Regions from separate parts of the Methylovirgula sp. 4M-Z18 genome, predicted to be linked through region 3. Evidence: predicted binding sites of a transcription regulator. Region 3 holds the regulator's gene; each other region holds the start of a gene.
What was found. The regulator PhoB, encoded in region 3, activates phosphate uptake and scavenging genes when phosphate is short. The targets are predictions, from matches to a motif close to TGTCATNNANCTGTCAT.
Positions count from the first base shown of each region.

Region 1: the regulator PhoB is predicted to act here: its motif matches at 2,182-2,198, upstream of V9T28_RS07105 (UDP-2,3-diacylglucosamine diphosphatase).
Region 2: the regulator PhoB is predicted to act here: its motif matches at 4,407-4,423, upstream of V9T28_RS04710 (YdcH family protein).

Region 1 covers NZ_CP149574.1:1,556,828-1,564,065, reverse strand. The annotation lists gene ssuC (aliphatic sulfonate ABC transporter permease SsuC) at 1-194, shown strand, start outside; gene V9T28_RS07120 (ATP-binding cassette domain-containing protein) at 191-1,003, shown strand; gene V9T28_RS07115 (flavin reductase family protein) at 1,020-1,598, shown strand; gene V9T28_RS07110 (hypothetical protein) at 1,808-2,047, shown strand; gene V9T28_RS07105 (UDP-2,3-diacylglucosamine diphosphatase) at 2,250-3,065, shown strand; gene V9T28_RS07100 (glycosyltransferase family 4 protein) at 3,188-4,216, shown strand; gene V9T28_RS07095 (xanthine dehydrogenase family protein molybdopterin-binding subunit) at 4,240-6,552, opposite strand; gene V9T28_RS07090 (S1C family serine protease) at 7,031-7,238, shown strand, end outside.
Region 2 covers NZ_CP149574.1:1,033,388-1,040,625, forward strand. The annotation lists gene V9T28_RS04690 (M3 family oligoendopeptidase) at 1-1,370, shown strand, start outside; gene V9T28_RS04695 (heme-dependent oxidative N-demethylase family protein) at 1,375-2,283, shown strand; gene V9T28_RS04700 (RidA family protein) at 2,358-2,750, shown strand; gene V9T28_RS04705 (ABC1 kinase family protein) at 2,755-4,113, shown strand; gene V9T28_RS04710 (YdcH family protein) at 4,195-4,380, opposite strand; gene V9T28_RS04715 (YdcH family protein) at 4,697-4,915, shown strand; gene purE (5-(carboxyamino)imidazole ribonucleotide mutase) at 5,037-5,501, shown strand; gene V9T28_RS04725 (5-(carboxyamino)imidazole ribonucleotide synthase) at 5,498-6,583, shown strand; gene rpsU (30S ribosomal protein S21) at 7,177-7,238, shown strand, end outside.
Region 3 covers NZ_CP149574.1:484,691-491,928, reverse strand. The annotation lists gene arfB (alternative ribosome rescue aminoacyl-tRNA hydrolase ArfB) at 1-322, opposite strand, end outside; gene V9T28_RS02250 (cytochrome c) at 458-817, opposite strand; gene phoB (phosphate regulon transcriptional regulator PhoB) at 1,088-1,831, opposite strand; gene phoU (phosphate signaling complex protein PhoU) at 1,844-2,554, opposite strand; gene pstB (phosphate ABC transporter ATP-binding protein PstB) at 2,568-3,365, opposite strand; gene pstA (phosphate ABC transporter permease PstA) at 3,370-4,209, opposite strand; gene pstC (phosphate ABC transporter permease subunit PstC) at 4,211-5,203, opposite strand; gene pstS (phosphate ABC transporter substrate-binding protein PstS) at 5,323-6,345, opposite strand; gene V9T28_RS02215 (ATP-binding protein) at 6,503-7,238, opposite strand, start outside.

The DNA of each region.
Region 1 (7,238 bases), 1.1 Mb from region 3:
CCGAAACGATCGCCGCGCAATCGGGCCTCGGTTATCTCGCCAACCAGGGGCGCGAGTTCATGCAGGTCGATGTCGTGGTGCTCACGATCGTCATCTATGCGCTGCTCGGTAAGCTCGCCGATTCCACCGCCCGCGGTCTGGAACATGTCTTCCTCAAATGGCATCCGGCCTTTCAGACAGGAGGCCGCCGATGAGCGACATTGCCGCCCGCGCCATCGTCAATTTCGAGGCGCAGTTTCGGGAGCGGCCCAACGCCGGCCTCGAGCTGACCTTGCGCAAACTCGGCAAGAGCTTTGCCGATAAACCCGTGCTGCAGAACCTCGATCTGCATATTCCGGCCGGACAATTCGTCGCCGTCATCGGCCAGAGCGGCTGCGGCAAGAGCACGCTGCTACGCCTGCTCGCAGGTCTCGAAGCACCGTCCGGGGGGCATATCCATTATGGCGGCGCACGTGAGGCGCGGGACGAAACGCGCATGATGTTTCAAGAGCCCCGCCTCCTGCCCTGGGCGAGCGTGCTCGGCAATGTCGAAGTGGGACGCAGCGACAGCCCGAACAAAGCGCTGACGCGCGAGCGCGCCCTGCAGGCGTTGCAGGCGGTCGGCTTGGCCGACCGCGCCGCCGATTGGCCCGCGGTGCTGTCGGGCGGCCAGAAGCAGCGCGTCGCATTTGCGCGTGCGCTCGTCAGCCGGCCCCGCCTGCTCGCCTTCGACGAGCCCTTCGGCGCGCTCGATGCGCTCACCCGCATCGAGATGCAGCGTTTGCTCGAAGACCTTTGGCTGCAGCAGCGTTTCACTGCGGTGCTCGTCACCCATGACGTGAGCGAAGCGCTGAATCTCGCGGACCGCATCATCCTGATCGAAGCCGGCAAGATCGCACTCGACCTCGCCGTAACGCTGCAGCGCCCACGCCGTCGCGGCAATGTCGATCTTGCGGTTCTGGAAGAGCGAATCTTGCGCCGCCTCGTTAAGGAACACGTGCGCAGACCGGAATATTCAATCTAAGCCCTGGAGCGCCCACATGACCGTCCATGCCTATCCCACCCACAAGAGCGCCGATCACGTTTTGCATGCGGACGAATTCCGCAAGGCGATGCGGCAATTGGTCGGTGCGGTCAGCGTGATCACAGTCGGCAGCGGCGCAATGCGTAACGGCTTGACCGCCACCTCCCTGTCGGCCTTTTCCGCCGACCCGCCGAGCGTGATCGTCAGCGTCAACCGCAATGCGTCGGCCTATGCGACGCTTGCCGAAGAGCGGCGGTTTGGCGTGAACATTCTCAATGCCCAGCAGCAGCGCGTCGCCGACCGCTTCGCCGGACGCAACGGCGAGAAAGGTGCGGAGCGCTACGCCGACGCGCGCTGGTACCGATTAAAAACCGGCGTCGAATTGCTCGGCGACGCGCTCGCCGCGCTCGACTGCGAAGTGGACGATCTGATCGAGCGCCATTCGCATGCAATCGTCATCGGTCGCGTGAAGGCTGCGCGCGTGCGCGAAACCGGCACGGCCCTGCTCTATTGGCGCGGCGCTTACGAGCAGATCGGCTGGAGTGACGAACAGATTGCCAATGCGATCGGTTTTATCGCCCGATGCGGAGTTTGAGCACTTAGATACAAGCGATATACGCTTCTCCCAATCACAGATCGGTCATACCCGGTTTGTATATTTAAGAGGCACAAAATTGGCCTTTGAAACGTATTGCCCCAATTTGGGTTATGACTTCACCTTTTTCGCAACCTCTCACATTATGCGCCTGTTTTGCCAACAGAAATGGCTTCTGCTAAAGGGGACGCCTTTACTAGGTGAGGCGCATGAAGATTCTGAGAGTCATTTTAATGATCGCAATTGCCTTCAGCGCAACGATCGGATGGCGGTGGTACCGCTACGTTACCAACACCGAGAGCCCGTATGATGAAGTCGGCATCGAGTTGAACAGCCGAATGCCCGGCCCGATCAACATATGGGGTTGTGAGAAACTGCACGCAACCTTCGCAGATGCCCTGCCGCCTTATGGTTGCCAAGCCGGAACCGACAATAAGCAGTGGCGGTGACGGGTTGTGGGTAATCGACTGAAAATTGCTGCCCGCGTCCAACCTCAAACATGTTCGAATCGGGCAAGCTCGGTTTAAATGCGGGAGAAGGGCTTATTTGCATTTTTCGGGCCATATTTCTACCCCTTCACAATTGTCATCTCTCTGCCATAAGAATCTGATTAAGCCGTCGCATCTATAGCCTTAGCGAATGGCGGCTCCCATGGGGAAAAAAGACGCGACCAATCACTATCGCACGCTGTTCATCTCGGATTTGCATCTGGGATCGAAAGGGTGTGAGGCTGATCTGTTCCTGGATTTTCTCAAGCACAATGATGCCGACACTATCTTTCTCGTGGGCGACATTATCGATGGCTGGCGTCTGAAAAAGGGCTGGTTCTGGCCGCAGTCGCACAACGACGTGGTGCAAAAACTGCTGCGCAAGGCGCGTAAAGGTGCACATATGATCTATGTGCCCGGCAATCATGACGAATTTGCCCGGCAATTCCTCGGCTTGAATTTCGGCGGCATCGAGATCATGCGCCGCGCGATGCACACGACCGCCGACGGCAAACGCTTCCTCGTCACGCATGGCGACGAATTCGACGTGGTGGTGCTGCACGCTCGCTGGCTCGCCCATATCGGCGATTGGGCTTATGAGACCGCCGTCGTGCTCAACACCACTTTCAACCGCATTCGCCGTCGCCTCGGCTTCGGCTATTGGTCGTTCTCGGCTTGGGCGAAGCTCAAGGTGAAGCAGGCGGTGAATTTCATCGGGGCTTTTGAGGTGGCCTTGGCCGAAGACGCGCGGAAGCGCGGCGCGGATGGCGTGATCTGCGGCCACATCCATCATGCCACGATCCGCGACATCGACGGCATCACCTATGTGAACACCGGCGATTTCGTCGAGAGCTGCACGGTGGTCGCCGAACACGCGGACGGTCGGCTGGAAGTGATCCGCTGGACCTCCGTCGCCGCGCCGGCACAGGAAAGCCAGACCCCGACGCCCGTGCCAGCACCGGACCGATTTGCTGCGTGATTTTCGTTCCCTTTTCCCCGACTGAACCCAGGTTTGTCTGGATTCAGCATCAAAAATTTTCACCCCGGCGACCCCGGTGTGAATGTGGGAGAAGGAATCGCGTTTCATCATGAGTTGAGTCCATGCATATTTTCATCGTCACCGACGCGTGGCATCCGCAAGTGAATGGGGTGGTCCGCTCTTTGGAAGCGACCGCCGAGAAGTGCCGCGCGAAAGGGGCGCGAGTCGATTTTCTAACCCCCGACCGGTTCGCCACCATACCCTTGCCGACCTATCCCGATATCCGCCTCGCGATCGCCTTGCCTGCCATGATCGGCCGCCATCTTGCCGAACACCCGGAGGCGCATATTCACATCGCCACCGAAGGCCCACTCGGCCTTGGCGCGCGCGCCTATTGCCGCGACGCCGGCCGGCCGTTCACGACGAGCTATCACACTCGGTTTCCCGAATATCTCGCCGCGCGTCTGCCGGTGCCGCTCGACTGGTCCTACGCCTGGCTGCGGCGTTTCCACAATTCCGGCATCGGCACGATGGTGGCCACCAGCAGCATTGAGCAGGATTTGAGCGCGCGCGGCTTTCAGCACCTGATGCGCTGGTCGCGCGGTGTCGATGCCGACCTGTTTCATCCGGGTTACGCCAATGTGCTCGACCTACCCCGGCCGATCTTCCTGACCGTCGGCCGCGTCGCGGTGGAGAAGAACATCGAAAGCTTTCTGGCGCTCGACCTGCCAGGCAGCAAAGCCGTGGTGGGCGACGGGCCGGCGCGCGAAACACTGATGGCTGCCTATCCGGACGCGCATTTCCTCGGGCTGAAGACCGGCAAGGAGCTCGCACAAATCTATGCCAGCGCTGATGCGCTGGTGTTCCCGAGCCGCACCGACACGTTCGGCATCGTGCTCCTCGAGGCGCTCGCAAGCGGCCTGCCGATCGCCGCCCATCCCGTGCCCGGCCCGCTTGACGTGATCGGCGACGATGGCCCCGGCTGCCTGAGCGAGGATCTGCGCGAGGCCTGCCTCGCGGCGCTGAACATCCCGCGCGAGGCCGCCCGCAACCATGCCCTGAAATATTCCTGGGACGCGAGCGCGCAGCAATTCATGGACAATATCATGCACGCGCGCGAAGGGCGGCCGACGGAGATGTACGCGGGATAAGCGGCTACTCGGACCGCGACCTTCTAGGTCGCGGTCCGAAGTGATGCTACCCTAATCGCCGCGAACACCGCCGCCGGCGTTGCCGGCATGTCGATGTGGGTGATGCCGTAGCCGCGGTGCAGCGCATCGACGACCGCATTCATGACTGCCGGGCACGAGCCGATCGAGCCGGCTTCGCCTGCGCCCTTCAGGCCCATCGGATTGGTGGTCGAGGGAATGTTGCGGGTTTCGAAATGGAACTCGGGAATATCGTCGGCGCGCGGCACGCAATAATCCATGAAGCTCGCCGTCAGCAATTGCCCCTCTTCGGTGAACACCGTGCGCTCTAGCAATGCCTGCCCGATGCCCTGGCCGATGCCGCCATGCACCTGGCCGGCGAGCAGCAGCGGATTCAGCGTGAAGCCGAAATCATCGACGACGCTGTAGCGCAGGACCTTCGTGACGCCAGTGTCCGGGTCGATCTCCACCTCGCACACGTGGGTGCCGTTGGGATAGGTCGCGTCGGGCGGCACGAAGGAGTCGATCGCCTTCAGTTTGTTTTCCGCCTTTGGCAATGTGGCGATTTCCGCATAGGACAGCGCGCGATCGGTGCCGGCGATTCGGATATGACCGTCCGCGATTTCCAAATCGCCTATCGCCGCTTCGAGCTTGTCGGCCGCGAGTTCCTTCAATTGCACGGACAGCTTCTCCGACGCCCGGTTGAGCATCGCCGCGCCGACGGGAATGGAACGCGAGCCGCCCGTGCCATTGCCCGATACGACCCGGTCGGTGTCGCCCTGAATGACCCGTACCTGGGTCAGCGGCACGTCGAGATATTGCGACACGACTTGTGCGTAAGCCGTCGCGTGGCCCTGCCCGTTCGACTGGGTGCCGACGAGCACGGTGAAGGTGCCGTCCTTTTCGAGCTGCACCGAGCCTTCCTCGCCCGAGCCCCAGGCGGTGCATTCGATGTAGCTCGCAAAGCCGATGCCGCGCAGAAGCCCTTTTGCCGCCGACTCTTTCGCACGCACATCGAAGCCCGCGTAATCGGCTTTGGCCAGCGAGGCGCGCATGGCGCCCTCGAACTCGCCGACATCGTAGGTCCGGTCGGTGACGGTGTGGTAAGGCATCTGCTGCGGTTGCACGAAATTGCGCGCACGCAGCTCTTCGCGCGCGATGCCGGTCTGGCGCGCGCAGGTGTCGACGAGGCGCTCAAGCACATAGGCTGCCTCGGGGCGGCCGGCGCCGCGATAGGCATCGACCGGCGTCGTATGCGTATAGACCCCGCGCACGCGGCCGTAGAAGACGGGAATGTGATAGGGCCCCGTCGCCATCGACAAGCCAAGCCAGGGCACATACGGGCCGAATTGCGACAGATAGGCACCCAGGCCGCCGAGAATGTCGACGCGCAGTGCGAGGAATTTGCCTCGCGCGTCGAGCGCCATTTCGATGGTGGTGAGATTGTCGCGTCCCTGCGCGTCGCTGGTGAAATGTTCCGAGCGGTCGCCGACCCATTTCACCGGCTGACCGAGGCGTTTGGCTGCCTCCAGCACCAGCGGATATTCGCGATAGAGAAAGCTCTTGGTGCCGAAACCGCCGCCGACATCGTTCGTGACGACGCGCACTTGGCTCGGCTCGACCTTGAGCACGCGCTTGGCGATATTGTCACGCAGGGAATGCACGCCCTGGCTGCCTGACGTCAGCGCGTAGCGGGAGGACGCCACATCATATTCGCCGATCGCGCTGCGCGGCTCCATGTAGTTGCACACGAGCCGGTTATTGACCACGGTCAGTTTCACGTGATGGGCCGCGGATGCGAAAACCGCGTCGGCCTTCGCTTCGTCGCCCATCTCGCTGACATAGGCGACATTGTCGGGGTTCGATGCCCACACGTGGGCCGCGCCGCCGTTGATCGCAGCGCCAAGGTCAACGACCGCATCGAGCGGCTGCCAATCGACCCCGATCGCTTCCAACGCCTCGCGCGCCTGCCATTCGGTTTCGGCGACGACCATCGCGACCGCATCACCGACATGGCGCACGACGCCACGCGCCAACAGCGGATATTCCGGCAGGTTCATCGTCGTGCCATCGGAATTCTTCAAGGGTGCCAAGCACGGCAGATCGCCCAGATGCGCAATATCCTCAGCCGTCAGCACCAATTTGACGCCTGGCGCGTCGGCGGCGCCATCGAGATCGGTGAAGGTGAAGGCGGCATGCGCGTGCGGGCTGCGCAGAAACACGGCATGCAACGCGCCCTCGGGCGCGACGTCCGCCGTATAGAGCCCCTGCCCGGTCACGAAGCGCGCATCCTCGACACGTTTGACAGCCTGACCGATGCCGAATTTCATGGGCTTCATGGGGATATCCTGACTGGGAGGGGATGGAGACGAAATTAGTGCGGTTTGGTCCGCTTGGCTATAGGCGCAAACCTCGCGCGGACAGTCTTCACGCCTTTGCGCGCCCTGCCAACCACCTCTAGGCTTGGTTCTACCAGCTATCCGCACCGGGCATGGCTCGTGCGCCCAATCGCTTAAAATTATCAAAGCCATCGTCCTGCCTTGTGGAGCATTCACGACCGGCTTGGCGGCACAGGGCGGGGCGGGCCTGTTGGTGCCGAGCTTGGCCCCCGGGCGCGGGCGCCGCCAACGTCAACCTAGTGCTGTGAACCTGTAGCGCGGACCTGCCCCATCAGGTGCGGGTAATCGATCCGGAGGGGAGATAAGAACCAGGATTCGTGGCGGTGACGCGCGAGGCCTCACGCCGAACGGGTCTCAACCCGCCCCTGGCAACCGCCCCCGCCCCTCCCCATATCATTGGGCAACAAAGGAAACTTCCATGCTTGATGATTTTCACGTCGCCTGGGTGGATGCCACGCCCATACTTGACGACTTTTCTTCTCCCTCAGGATCCACGCAGCCGGCCGCCCCGTCGGACGAAGCCCTGCTCGACGCCTATTCGCAGACCGTCACGAGCGTCGTCGACCGGGTCGGCCCGGCCGTCGTGCGGCTTGATATCAAACGTCCCGGCACCGGCCAGCGCGCAG
Region 2 (7,238 bases), 550 kb from region 3:
CATGGCTTGAGGATATTCGCAAGGAACTGCCGCATCAGCTCGACGATCAGCTCGAAAAGCTTTTTCTCGAAAAATCGGTGACCGGGCGCTCCGCCTGGAACCGTCTGTTCGACGAAACCATCGCCGCTCTGCGCTTCACGGTCGATGGTCACGAAATGACGATCGAGCCGGCGCTGAACTTGCTGCAGGACCCGCAGGAGAATACGCGCCGGAACGCCGCCCATGCGATTTCGCAGACCCTGAGCGGTCAGGCGCGCACCTTCGCCCTCATCACCAACACGCTGGCCAAGGATCAGGAAATTTCCGACCGCTGGCGCCACTTCACCCATGTGGCGGACTCGCGCCACCTTGCCAACCGGGTCGAGCCCGAGGTTGTCGATGCGATGGTGAGCGCCGTGCGCAGCGCCTATCCGCGCCTGGCGCATCGCTATTATCAGTTGAAGGCGCATTGGTTCGGCAAGCAGGCGCTGCCCTATTGGGATCGCAATGCGCCCCTGCCGCAGGCACCCGCCCATCATTGGCGGTGGGATGAAGCCCGCGATCTGGTGCTTGGCGCCTATCAGCAATTTTCGCCGCGGATGGCTTCGGTCGCACGCCGGTTTTTCGACGAACGATGGATCGATGCGCCGGTGCGGCCCGGCAAGGCGCCGGGCGCCTTCGCCCATCCCACCGTCCCCTCGTCGCATCCGTTCGTGCTCGTCAATTACCAGGGCAAGCCGCGCGACGTCATGACCCTGGCGCACGAACTCGGACATGGGGTGCATCAGGTGCTCGCGGGGCCGAATGGCGCGTTGATGGCGCCGACGCCGCTGACCTTGGCCGAGACCGCATCGGTGTTCGGCGAAATGCTCACCTTCCGCTCGCTGCTCGCCCGCACGGACGATCCGAAATTGCGCAAGTCGATGCTCGCCGCGAAGGTCGAGGACATGCTCAATACGGTGGTGCGGCAAATCGCGTTCTACACGTTCGAGCGCAAACTGCATGAGGCGCGCCGCGAGGGCGAACTGACGCTCGAGCAGATCAACCGTTTCTGGATGGACGTGCAGGCGGAAAGCCTTGGGCCGGCGATCCGGCTCGATCCGTCCTATGAGATTTTCTGGGCCTATATTCCGCATTTCATCCATTCGCCGTTCTACGTCTATGCCTATGCTTTCGGCGATTGCCTGGTAAATTCGCTATACGGCGTCTATCAAAACGCCGCCGAAGGCTTTGCCGAGCGCTATCTCGCGATGCTTGCGGCAGGGGGGACAAAACATCACACCGAATTGCTTGCGCCGTTCGGCCTCGATGCGCGCGATCCCGGCTTCTGGCAGATCGGGCTTGGCATGATCGAGGGGATGATCACCGAACTGGCGAATATGGACGCGTAAATCCATGGTGGAGGCCGGGCTCAAGCATACGCCTTATGACGGCTCCTCGACGCCTTTCACCATCGGCATGCGGCCGATTGCGCAGCGCGACTGGATTTGCCCCGACGACGATCTCGTCCGTTTTCTCGACGAGAAAGAAAGGCTTCTGGCAGAGCGTTATCCGGACGTGTTCCAGGCCCGCGCCGATACGCTTGATAGCCAGCAGGAAATTGCGGACGCGCTGATCGCGCATGTCTGTGAGCACGCGGCGCCTTTCTACGCGCGAGAGCCGCAAGGGGTGCGGCTCAAGCAAAGCGGCCGCATCGTTGTGCCGGAACCCGCCGCGCCGTTGCTGCAAGTGGGCCGGCTGGTCCAGGACGATCTTGTCATCATGCGCAAATGCGCGGATGGCTGGCGCCTCGCCGCGGCGCATTTGAGTTTTCCCTCGTCCTGGCCTTTGCGGGAGAAATTCGATCGGCCGATGAGCGCGATCCATGCCGATGTACCGGATTTCGCCGGGCAGATGGAACAGCGCATTGCGCGCATTTTCGACAATATGCAGGCCTTGCAACCGGTCGAGCGCTTCAACTGGTCGCTTTACGACGATCCGCAGCTCCACCATCCCGATCCACGTCGCGGGCCGAAAGCATGGGCGGAGCCGGGCGGCTCGTTCTCGCGCAACGGCTTCCTCCGCGTCGAGCGGCAGACCTTGATGAAAATGCCGCGCTCAGGCGACATTCTCTTCACGATCCGGGTCTACCACGATCCCGTCAGACTGTTCGCCGATCATGTCGACGGCGCGCGCCTCGCTGGCCGGTTGCGGCAGCAATTGCTTGGCATGAGTGAGGCGCAGCTTGACTATAAGGGCCTGCTGCGCGATCGCGACATGATCGCGGACGCATTGGCGGAAATCGCCGCGGCGGCGGTGAGTTAGGGTTTAAGTGCTAACGGGGATGGCCCGGACCAACACGGGCCTGATCACCCATTTCTCCTCAAAAGGATCGCAGCATGGTTGAACGGCGGTTGATTTCCACTGGCTCGCCTTTCGAGAAGGCTTACGGCTATTCGCGTGCCGTGGTCGATGGCGATTATGTCTTTGTCGCCGGCACGACGGGTTATGATTATGCCAAGATGGAGATGCCGGACGATGTCGCGGCGCAGACGCATAATTGTTTCGCGACGATCGCCGAAGCTTTGCGCGAGGCGAATTCCGACATGAAGGCGATCGTGCGTGCCACCTATTATGTGACGGACCGCAACGACCAGGAGGCTGTTCTAAACGTCTGCGGCCACTATCTAGCGGATGTCAGGCCGGCCGCGACGATGCTGGTCGTCGCCGGTCTCCTGAAACCGGAAATGAAGGTTGAAATCGAGGTCACGGCCCGCGTGATCGGGAGATGAACGCATGAGCGACACCGAAGCCAATCGTCTTTCCGCCCGTGCCGCGCGCTATGCGCGGGTCGGGGCCAATGTGGGCGGTGTTGCCGCCCGCATCGCCGGCAGTCGGTTGTTGGGGCTCGATGCGGGCACCGGCAATGCGGCCTCGTTGGCGCGGGCGCTTGGCGGGCTCAAGGGCCCAATCATGAAAGTGGCGCAACTGCTTTCGACCATTCCCGAAGCGCTGCCGCCCGAATATGCGGAGGAATTGCAAAAGCTGCAGAGCGAGGCGCCGCCGATGGGCGCGGCCTTCGTGAAGCGGCGGATGATTGCCGAGCTTGGGCAGGATTGGGCCGCGCGCTACGGCGCGTTCGATCTGCATCCGGCCGCCGCCGCGTCATTGGGGCAGGTGCATCGTGCCACCGATCTTGCCGGCGTGCCGCTCGCGGTGAAGCTGCAATACCCGGAAATGAAATCGGCTGTCGAAGCCGATTTGAGCCAATTGGAATTGCTGTTCTCGCTCCATCGCCGCATGAATCCGGCGATCGATACGCGCGAAATCGTCAAGGAGATCGGTGCGCGCATCCGCGAGGAACTCGATTACCGGCGCGAGGCGCAACATGCCGCGCTCTATGGCGCAATGCTCGCCGCGGTGGACGAGGTGCGCGTGCCGAAGGTACGCGAGGACCTTTCCACCGGCCGGCTGCTGACCATGGATTGGCTCGAGGGTGAAAAGCTCCTGTCGTTCAAGACCGCGACGCAAGAGGCGCGCAATCGCATCGGCGTCGCGATGTTCAAGGCTTGGTGGTATCCATTTAGCCAATATGGCGTCATTCACGGCGACCCGCATCTGGGCAATTACACGGTCTATCGCGAAGCGGGCGAGGCGCAGGGCATCAATCTGCTCGATTACGGCTGCATCCGGATTTTCCCGTGCAGCTTCGTCGGTGGGGTTGTCGATCTCTATGAGGGCCTGAAACAGGGCGATGCCGCCCGCGTCGTGCACGCCTATGAGACCTGGGGGTTCAAAGGCCTCCGGAAGGATGTGATCGAGGTTTTGAACATCTGGGCGCGCTTCATTTACGGGCCGCTGCTCGACGACCGCGTGCGCACCATCGCCAACGGCGTCGCCCCCGGCCAATATGGCCGCCGCGAGGCTTTTGCCGTGCATCAGGCGCTGAAGGAGAAGGGGCCGGTGCTGGTGCCGCGCGAATTCGTCTTCATGGACCGGGCGGCCATCGGTCTTGGCGGCGTGTTTCTACACCTGAATGCAGAGCTGAATTTCCACGATCTGTTCAATCACGCGATTGCGGATTTTTCGCTTGAGCGCGTCGCTGGGCGGCAGGCGAAGGCCTTGGCGGGGCAGGGGCTGGCGGTACCTGCTTGAGTTCAAAACGGAAAGCCGCCTTTTCGGCGGCTTTCGAGCGGGAATTCTTGGCCTCTTCGCGTGTGTGTCGCGTGTTGACGGTCAGTGTCTCGTCTGCTGTGTGCTGGATCTCAGCTTTTCAATTTCTTCTTTTAAGTACAATTTCTTACGTTTCAGTTCGACGATTTTGAGGTCGCTGGAGCTAGGGCTGATCCTCTCGAATTCGATTTCTTTTTCAATGGCTTGATGGCGGCGTTCCAATTCTGACAGATGGGCTTGTAACGACATGCGTGCCATTCCTTCTGCTATTTCAGACGACAGGATTGTGACACGGATTCACAGGTCCGCAAGAGTTTATCGGCCCGTTGGGCGATCAAATTTTTTCTTCGCTGCTTGCGCCGCTGCATGGAGACGAACTCACCGGCCGGGCATGTGAAACATGGCAAAAAATCGACAAAATCCATCGGCGAAGACTGGCCGCGGAGGGCCGTGTCGGCGCGCCGCTTAGGCCTTGCGATTGTTTGGCGCTACGCTCATAGTTGCGGCCGGAATCGGTTTGGCCCCGTCAGAGCCTTTGTTGCGGTGCGGTATCGTAGGGCGCGCAATGCGGAATAATTTGACTGAAGACGAGCGTATCGCCTTCACGGAAGAGCTTGAGCGACTGCGTCAGGAGCATCGCGATCTGGATACCGCCATTCTGGCCCTGCAGGCCATGGGAACGGGCGATCAATTGCAGGTCCAGCGGCTGAAGAAGCGCAAATTGATCCTGCGCGACCGGATCAGCTATCTGGAAGATTGCCTGACCCCCGACATTATCGCGTGAGCCGGTTGGCGCATTCTTGCCCTTTGGCTGGCTTTCCCGTAAGTCCGCGCCTCCATTCTTAAAAGCAGAAGGTCTCAACGCTTTGGCTGCCGAAACCGCCTCTCCCGCCGTTGCGATTATCATGGGCAGTCAGTCCGATTGGGCGACCATGCGTCATGCCGCCGAAACGTTGAACACGCTCGGCATCGCCTATGATGCGCGGGTCGTTTCGGCCCATCGCACGCCCGATCGCCTGGTCGCCTTTGCCAAGGGTGCAAAGGGGGAGGGATTTCAGGTCATTATCGCGGGTGCGGGCGGCGCGGCCCATCTGCCCGGTATGACGGCGGCGATGACGCCCTTGCCGGTCTTTGGCGTTCCGGTCGAATCGAAGGCCCTGTCGGGGCAGGATTCCTTGCTCTCGATCGTGCAGATGCCGGCCGGCATTCCGGTCGGCACCTTGGCCATCGGCCGGTCCGGCGCCGTCAATGCGGCACTGCTCGCCGCGAGCGTGCTGGCCTTGCACGACGCCGAACTGGCGGCCCGCCTCGATGCGTGGCGGGCGGCGCAGACGGCGGCGGTCGCCGAACGGCCGAGGGAGGAGCCATGAATATCGCGCCTGGCGATACGATCGGCATTTTGGGCGGCGGCCAGCTTGGCCGCATGCTCGCGATTGCCGCGAGCGGGCTGGGATTGAAGGTCCACATCTTCGCGCCCGAGGCGGATAGCCCGGCGTTTGAGGTCGCGGTGGCCCATACGGTCGCCGATTATGCCGATGAGGCCGCCTTGGCTGCCTTCGCCGCGCAAGTCTCTGTGATCACCTATGAATTCGAGAACGTCCCGGCGCCGACGGCCGAGTTCCTGAACAAGCTCAAGCCCGTCTATCCCGATCCCAGGGCCCTTGCGATCACGCAGGACCGCGTGGCCGAGAAGGATTTTGTTACCTCGCTCGGTGTCGGCACGGCCCCTTACGTTCCGGTCGACGATCCGGGCAGCCTTCTGCGAGCGGTCGCGCAACTGGGCCGCCCCTCGATTCTGAAGACCCGTCGCTTCGGTTATGACGGCAAGGGGCAGGGCACCATCCGCGAGGGTACCGATGTCTCCGCGGTCTTTCGCGGTCTCGGCGGCGTGCCGTGCATCCTGGAGGGCTTCGTTGCCTTCACCCGCGAGATTTCGGTGATCGCCGCCCACGGCGTGGACGGCTCATTCGCCGCCTATGATGTCTGCGAGAACGAGCATGCGCACCATATCTTGAGCCGCACGCGCGTGCCGGCGCGGATCGCCCCCGAAACGGCGGCGAAGGCCATCGCGGTCACCAAGACGCTGACCGACGCGCTCGGTTATGTCGGAGTCGTGGCGGTCGAAATGTTCGTGACCGTCGATTCGGAAGGCCGCGAGGACCTTCTCGTGAACGAGCTCGCCCCGCGGGTCCATAATTCCGGGCATTGGACGCTCGGCGGCGCGGTCACCAGCCAGTTCGAGCAGCATATCCGCGCGGTGTGCGGCTGGCCGCTCGGGTTGCCGCGCCGGCACGGCGCCATCGAGATGCGCAATCTGATCGGCGATGATGTGCAGGATTGGCGGAAAATCCTGAGCGAACCGGGCGCCAGTCTGCGGCTTTACGGCAAGGGGAAAGCTCGTCCCGGCCGCAAGATGGGCCATGTGACGGTGGTGACGCCGGAAAACCGGTAAATCTGCTTTCACGGCTTTGCCTCCCGAGACCGAAGCGGCAAAAAAATTGACAAATCTGGGAAAGAACATATAATGAACGCGCGTTTTATCCAGGAATTACAAATGCATGAGTCGGGGGACGGACACGCGCGAGGGAGCAACAACGACCCGCCCACTTCAATTTCAAAACCATCGAATACCGGCTGGCGGCGGCGGGACCTGCGTGAGAACGATAGCGAGGCATATGAAATTTTTTTGGAAACAAACTAATACGGCGAATATATTTTATTATTCAATGTGTTACGTGATTTTCTGGGCGAAAATAGAGCGATTCAACGTGGTTTAGGGCGGTCGGCAGGCTGTCTTTGCCCATAAGAATGCTTAAGAATCGCCTCGTTTCAACTTGCCTTCGACGGCCCCGCGTCGACTGTCGACTGCCAACTCTGGACCGCACCATTTTCGAATGCGATTGCCTTGGGTTTCCAGCGGTTTTAGGTGGACAGGTTGGGGGAGTTCTGGTATTCGCTCCTCAATTGCTGGCCGCCGTCGCGTCCGGCTCAAGACTCGTTGACTCTAACCGGCCTCGATTTAGGCCATAGACAGGATGGTTCCGCGTGCAAGTTCTCGTTCGCGACAATAACGTCGATCAGGCTCTCAAGGCGCTCAAGAAGAAGAT
Region 3 (7,238 bases):
GCCGCCGCGGCTTTGGCGCGACGGAAGCTTCCTCGATCATCGCGGCAAGGCGCTGCATCACATCGACCTTATTGCGCTCCTGACTGCGATGCGCGTCGGCGGTCAGGACGATGACGCCGTCCAAGGTCAAGCGCCGCCCGGCGATACGGGTGAGACGCGCCTTGACCGCGTCGCTCAACGAGGGACTCCGCGCCAAATCGAAACGCAATTGCACCGCCGTCGCGAGCTTGTTCACATTCTGCCCGCCGGGACCGGAGGCGCGAATGAAGCTCAAGGCCACCTCGTCATCTTCGAGACTGATATGGTCGGTGATGCGGATCATAACCTTTCATACAGGTAACCGCCCGATCCTGTCTAAAGCATTTTGCGATTCTTTCAGAAGCGCAAAATTGCTCTACTTGTTTGTTATGTCGCATTTTCTTAACCGAAAAGTCGCGCAACTTTTCTGGAAAATGCTCTAATCGCGATATTTGTCGTGGCAGGAAGAACAATTGTCCATCACCGGCGCATAGGCTGCCTTGAACTTAGCAGCGCTGTCGAGTTGGCCGAGGGCGGCCTTCGCATCGCTCTGGAAAGCGGTGAACCGCCTTTTGAGATCCTCGGATTCGGCACTCGTCGAGAGATGCGATTTGATGTCGTCAGAATCGGCAATATAGGCCTGCAACAATTTGCGCACTGTTGCCGCGTCATAAGGTTCGCTACCGCTCACCATGGCCTTAGCAGCATTGGTCGGACTGCGCCACGCCTTCATGATCCCCTTGAAACCGGCGGCATAGGCGACCGATATCGTCAGCAGCAACACCAAACCAACACTCATTCCGCGCTTCATCGACTCATGTCTCCCAAAGTGGGCTGCAGTTTTTCCGCCTCTCATGGTCAAAAATATGGCGGACATCGGGCAAAATGCAGGGCAATCGAGATGGAAGACACGAGCCAGGCGCACCGCTCTTGACGAGCGTATTCCGGCTCGCACGGAGCGTCGCGGAGGTCAAAACCATGTGGAAAACGCCGGCGCCGCAACCCGCGCGCCAGCAACGGGCGAGACTACGGCCCGCGCCGGCCTGTCGTAGCTAGGTGCGTTGGCCCGTCAATTCTTGCCGAAGGTCTCGTCGAAAGAATAACCGGCGCCGCGTACGGTACGGATCGGATCCCGCTCCTTGCCGCGCGACAAGACCTTGCGCAGCCGGCCGACATGGACGTCCACGGTGCGCTCGTCGATATCGATCGCCATCCCCCAGACGCCGTCGAGCAATTGCGCGCGCGAGAACACCCGGCCCGGCTTCTCCATCAGATATTCCAGGAGGCGAAATTCGGTCGGGCCCAGATGCACGTCCCGCGAGCCGCGGCGCACGCGGCGCATATCGCGGTCGAGCTGCAAATCCCCCGCGGCTAGCAGGCTCGCCACCCGCTCGGGCCGCGAGCGGCGCAAGAGCGAGCGCACCCGCGCCATAAGTTCGGGCACCGAGAACGGCTTGACCACGTAATCATCGGCGCCGATGGAGAGGCCGCGGACCCGTTCACCCTCTTCGCCGCGCGCCGTCAGCATGATCACCGGCAGCGTCTTCGTGACATCGCGCGCACGCAGGCGACGGCAGATTTCCAAGCCCGAAATACCCGGCAACATCCAGTCGAGAATGACCAGGTCCGGCGGCGCCTCGATGAGGCGCAACTCGGCCTCGTCGCCGCGCTCGACATGTTCGACCGCAAAGCCTTCCGCTTCGAGATTGTAGCTGAGCAGCAGCGCGAGCGGCGCTTCGTCCTCGACCACGAGCACCCGCGGCGCGGCGCTGGCGGGTCCCGATTTCGCGTTTTCGATGCGAATGTCGTTCATATTGTCTCAGTCCTATCCAGCCTGAAGCGGTGCGTTCGGGGTGCCCTTCGGGCGGTCCATCGGCAAAGTATCGCCGGTCACCAGATAAAAGACGGTCTCGGCAATATTGGTGCAATGGTCGCCGATGCGCTCGATGTTCTTCGAGCAGAACAGAAGATGCGTGCACAAGGTGATGTTGCGCGGATCTTCCATCATGAAGGTGAGAAGATCGCGGAAGATCGAGTTTTCCAGAGCGTCGATTTCGGCATCGCGCTCCCACACGGCGCGGGCTGCGACCGTGTCACGTGCGGCATAGGCGTCGAGCACGTCCTTGAGCAATATCGCGGCAAGTTCGGCCATGTGACGCAGACCGACCAGCGCGCCCGGCATGCGGATGCCATTGTCGTTGGCGATCTTCATCGTGCGCTTGGCAATGTTCTTGGCGAGATCGCCAATGCGCTCCAGATCGCCGGAGACGCGAATCGCGGCGACGATGGCCCGCAAATCGACGGCCATCGGCTGGCGGCGCGCGATGATGGAGACAGCGCTCTCCTCAATCTGTCGTTGCAGCAGATCGAGCCGCGGATCGGTTTCGACCACCCGCTGCGCCAAGGTCACATTCAACTCGGTCAGCGCGTCAACCGCGTCCGACAGCATTTTTTCGGCAATGCCGCCCATCTCGGCGATCTGGCGGCCGAGCGTCTCCAGTTCGGAATCGAAAGACTTGACGATATGTTCGTTCATGGAAGGCTCCAACTCAGCCGAAGCGGCCGGTGATGTAGTCTTGCGTGCGCTTCTGGCGCGGCGCCGTAAAGATCTGGTCGGTGTCGCCGAACTCGACGAGTTCGCCCAAATACATGAAGGCGGTCTTCGTCGAGACGCGCGCCGCCTGCTGCATCGAATGGGTGACGATGGCGATCGTATAGGTCTCGCGCAATTCGTCGATCAGCTCCTCGACCTTCGAGGTCGAGATCGGATCGAGCGCCGAGCACGGTTCGTCGAAGAGAATGACATCCGGCTTGATCGCGACCGTGCGCGCAATGCACAGACGCTGTTGCTGACCGCCTGACAACGACAGACCGCTGGCGTGCAGCTTGTTCTTCACCTCTTCCCACAGGGCTGCGCCGCGCAACGCGTTCTCGACGCGCCCGTCCATCTCGCTCTTGGGCAGCTTCTCGTAGAGGCGGATGCCGAAGGCGATATTGTCGTAGATCGACATCGGGAAAGGTGTCGGCTTCTGGAACACCATGCCGACGCGGGCGCGCAGCAGGTTGAGATCCATGCCGGGGCTCAGGATATTCTCGCCATCCAGCAGCAGCTCGCCGTCGGCGCGCTGATTGGGATAAAGATCGTACATCCGGTTGAAGATGCGCAATAGAGTCGACTTGCCGCAGCCGGACGGACCGATCAGCGCCGTCACCTTGTTGGTGCCGAGTTCCAGGTTGACGTCCTTGAGCGCCTTGTTCGCCCCGTAATAGAAGCTCAGATTGCGGGCGATGACCTTGGCATTGGAGGCCTGTGTCGCAGCATTCGGCATTTGGCTGAGATCGTTCATGAGATTACCTCTTAGCGCCAACAGTGCGCGCAATAATGTTGAGCGCGAGCACGGTCAAAGTGATGAGAAGGGCGCCGGCCCAGGCGAGATGCTGCCAATTGGTCGACGGCGAACCGACGAAAGCGGTGATCGTCGTCGGCAGGTTCGGCATGGCGCCGTTGAACACGTTGATGTTCCAGAAATTGTTGTTCTGGGCGGTGAACAGCAGCGGCGCGGTTTCGCCGGCAATGCGCGCCAGCGCCAGAAGCAGGCCGGTGATGATGCCGGAACGGGCCGCGCGGTAGGTGATCGCGCGCGTCACATGTGCGCGCGGCATGCCCATGGCGGACGCGGCCTCGCGCAACTGATTGGGCACCAGCAGCAACATGTTTTCAGTCGTCCGGATAACGACGGGAATGACGATGATGGCCAGCGCTATCGCACCGGCGAGGCCGGACGCTCCGCCCATCGGCACGACCACGAAGCTGTAGACGAACAGGCCGATGATGATCGACGGCGCGCTGAGCAGAATATCGTTGATGAAGCGCACCACCGAGGTCAGCCGCGTGTAGCGGCCGTATTCCACCATATAGGTCCCGGCAAGCAACCCGATCGGCGCGCCGACCACGATGCCGACAACCGTCATGATGATCGAACCGACGATCGGATTGAGCAGACCGCCTTGGGTGTCGGCAGCAGGGGTCATCTGCGTGAAGGTCGCAATGCCGAGGCTCGAGAAGCCGTTCCAAAACAGCATCAGCAAAATCGCCGCAAGGAACGTCAGACCGAACACCATGGCAGCGAGGCACAGACCGAGGATGATGCGATTCTTGCGCTTGCGCGCAGCATAACCGGCGGGCTCCATGTCAAGCTCCCAATTTGCGCTCGCCGCGGGCCAGCATGTAGCGCGCCGCGGTCAAGACGAAGAATACGAGGACGAACAGGATGAGGCCGGAATAGAGCAGCGCCGACTGGTGCAGGCCGTCGCTCTCGGCAAATTCGTTGGCAATCAACGAGGAGATCGTCACGCCGGCGCTGAAGATCGAGCCGGTGACTTTGGATTCGTTGCCGACGATGAAGGTGACGGCCATGGTTTCGCCAAGCGCGCGGCCAAGCGCCAGCATCACGCCACCGATCAAGCCGACACGCGTATAGGGAATGACCACGTTGCGCATCACCTCCCACGTCGTGCAGCCGATGCCGTAGGCGGCTTCCTTGAGCACCGGAGGCACGGTCGCGAAGACGTCGCACGAGACGGCAGTGATGAAGGGCAGGATCATGATGGCGAGCACAAAACCGGCATTGAAAAGGTTCTGGTTGGAGATCGGCTCGGCAAAAACGACGTTCAGCAACGGGATATGTGAAAAGACCGCGACGATCGAGGGCTCAACAGAGGTCGCCAGGAATGGCGCCAGATAGAACATGCCCCACATGCCGTAGATGATCGAAGGGATGCCGGCGAGCAACTCGATGGCCGTGCTGATCGGGCGGCGAAGCCATAAGGGGCACAATTCGGTCAGGAACACGGCGATGCCCAGCCCCACCGGCACGGCGATCAGCATGGCAATCACCGACGTGACCATCGTCCCATAGAGCGGCGCCAGAACCCCCATCACCGGATGCGGCTTGGCATGCACCGCCCAGCGCGTCGTCTCGAAGAAGCCGACGCCGAAGGCCACCATAGCCGGCCAAGCGGCAATGATCAGCGATAGGATGATGCCGCCCATCACGAGCAACACGAGCACCGACGCACCGAACGTCAGGCTGTGAAAGAGCGCATCGGCCGACTTGAAATCGTTCAACGTCCGTGTTCGGTCTTCGGTTTGCGCTGCACGCGCGACGCTCGAGTTCACAACCATGTCAGACACGTATCGCTCCTGAAGCAGATCTCTGTAGGAGAGCTATGGCCCTCATTCGTGCTTCGTCAAAGTTCCGAGCTGCGACGCTCCGCGGCAAGCCGCGGAGCGTCGCGCAAAGATTATTTATTCTTGATGTCGCTCGCCCAGGTCTTGCGGACCATGTCGGTCACACCCGCCGGCATCGGAATGTAATTCAGATCGGAGGCCGCGGCGTTGCCGTTCTTATAGGCCCAGTCGAAGAACTTCACGACTTCGCCCGAAGCCGCCTTGTCGGACGGATCGGCATAGACGACCACGAAAGTCGCCGCGGTGATCGGCCAGGAAGCATCGCCCGGCTGGTCGGTCAGGATCTGATAATAGCCCGGCGCATGCGCCCAGTCGGCATTGGCGGCAGCAGCCTGCAGCGCATCGACCGTCGGCGAGACATGCTTGCCGGCCTTGTTGATCATGTCGACATAGGTCATGTTGTTCTGCTTGATGTAAGCGGTCTCGACATAACCGATGGAATTCTTGGTCTGGCCAACGGTGCCGGCGACGCCGTCATTGCCCTTGGCGCCAACGCCGACCGGCCATTCGACCGACGCGTCCGAGCCGACCTTATCGGCCCAATCCTGGCTGACCTTGGAGAGATAATCAGTGAAGTTGAACGTCGTGCCCGAACCGTCGGCGCGGCGGACGACCTGAATGTCGGCGCTCGGCAGGGTGAGGCTGGGGTTCAGCTTCTTGATCGCCGCATCGTCCCACTTCTTCACGTTGCCCATATAGATATTGGCGAGGGTCGGACCGTCGAGCACGAGCTGGCCGGGCTTCACACCGTCGATGTTCACCACAGCGGCGATGCCGCCCATCACCATCGGCCATTGCACGAAACCGTTCTTCTTCAGGTCTTCGACCTTCATCGGAATGTCCGTGCCGGCGAATACGATGGTCTTGGACTGGAGCTGCTTGATGCCGGCCCCGGAGCCAATGCCTTGATAGTTCACCGCGTCGCCCGTCTCCTTCTTAAAGGAATCCGCCCATTTGGTGTAGATCGGGAAGGCGAAGGTGGAGCCTGCGCCGGCGATGTCAGCGGCAAAAGACGGGAGCGGAGAAAAAGCGATCGCAGCAGCAACGAGAGCTGCGCGGCTAATGGTCTTCAGCATTGAATGCCTCATATACGTACCGGCCAGGATCGGCCTTGCCAACAGCCTTGGCACCATCGTGCCAAGCGGGCCGCCGCACTCTTTAAAGCGGCGATACATCGTCATTACAACATTTAAATTGACGAATTATGACATATCAAAATACTGATATTTATATCTATTTTCTAAGAGGCAACTTAATTGTGAAAGTAGCGCCCCGCCCCAGTTCGGACTCGATAAAAAGCCGCCCGCGGTGGCGTGCGGCGATGTGCTTGACGAGGGCCAATCCAAGGCCGGTGCCGCCTTTGGAGCGGCTCGCGTTGGTGTCGACACGGTAAAAACGCTCGGTCAGGCGCGGCAAATGTTCAGGCGCGATGCCGGGTCCGTCATCGTGGACTTTCAGCACGGCATCGGTCGCGGTCGTGGTGACGGTGATGTCGACATTGACCTCCGTCTCGCCATTGCTGCTGTATTTGATCGCGTTCTCGATCAAATTTTCCGCAACCCGGGACAATTCGTCGCGGTCCCCCGCGACCAGCACCGGCTCGGACGACGGCAGATTGAGCTTCACCAGATTTTCCGCCGCGAGCGGCGACAGCGCCTCGGCGATATGGCGCACGACCAGGTTCAGATCGACGACATCCGTGGGGCGCTGATGCAGATTCTGTTCGACCCGCGACAGCGACAATAAATCGTCGATCAACCGCGCCATGCGGCGTGCCTGCTGGTACATGATCCCGAGGAATTTGTCGCGCACCCTGGCGTCATCACGCGCTGCGCCCCGCAGGGTTTCGACAAAGCCGAGCAGCGAGGCAAGGGGCGTGCGCAATTCGTGGCTGGCATTGGCGATGAAATCGACCCGCATGCGCTCCAAGCTGCGCGCCTCGGTGAGATCGCGAATGCTCAGGACAATG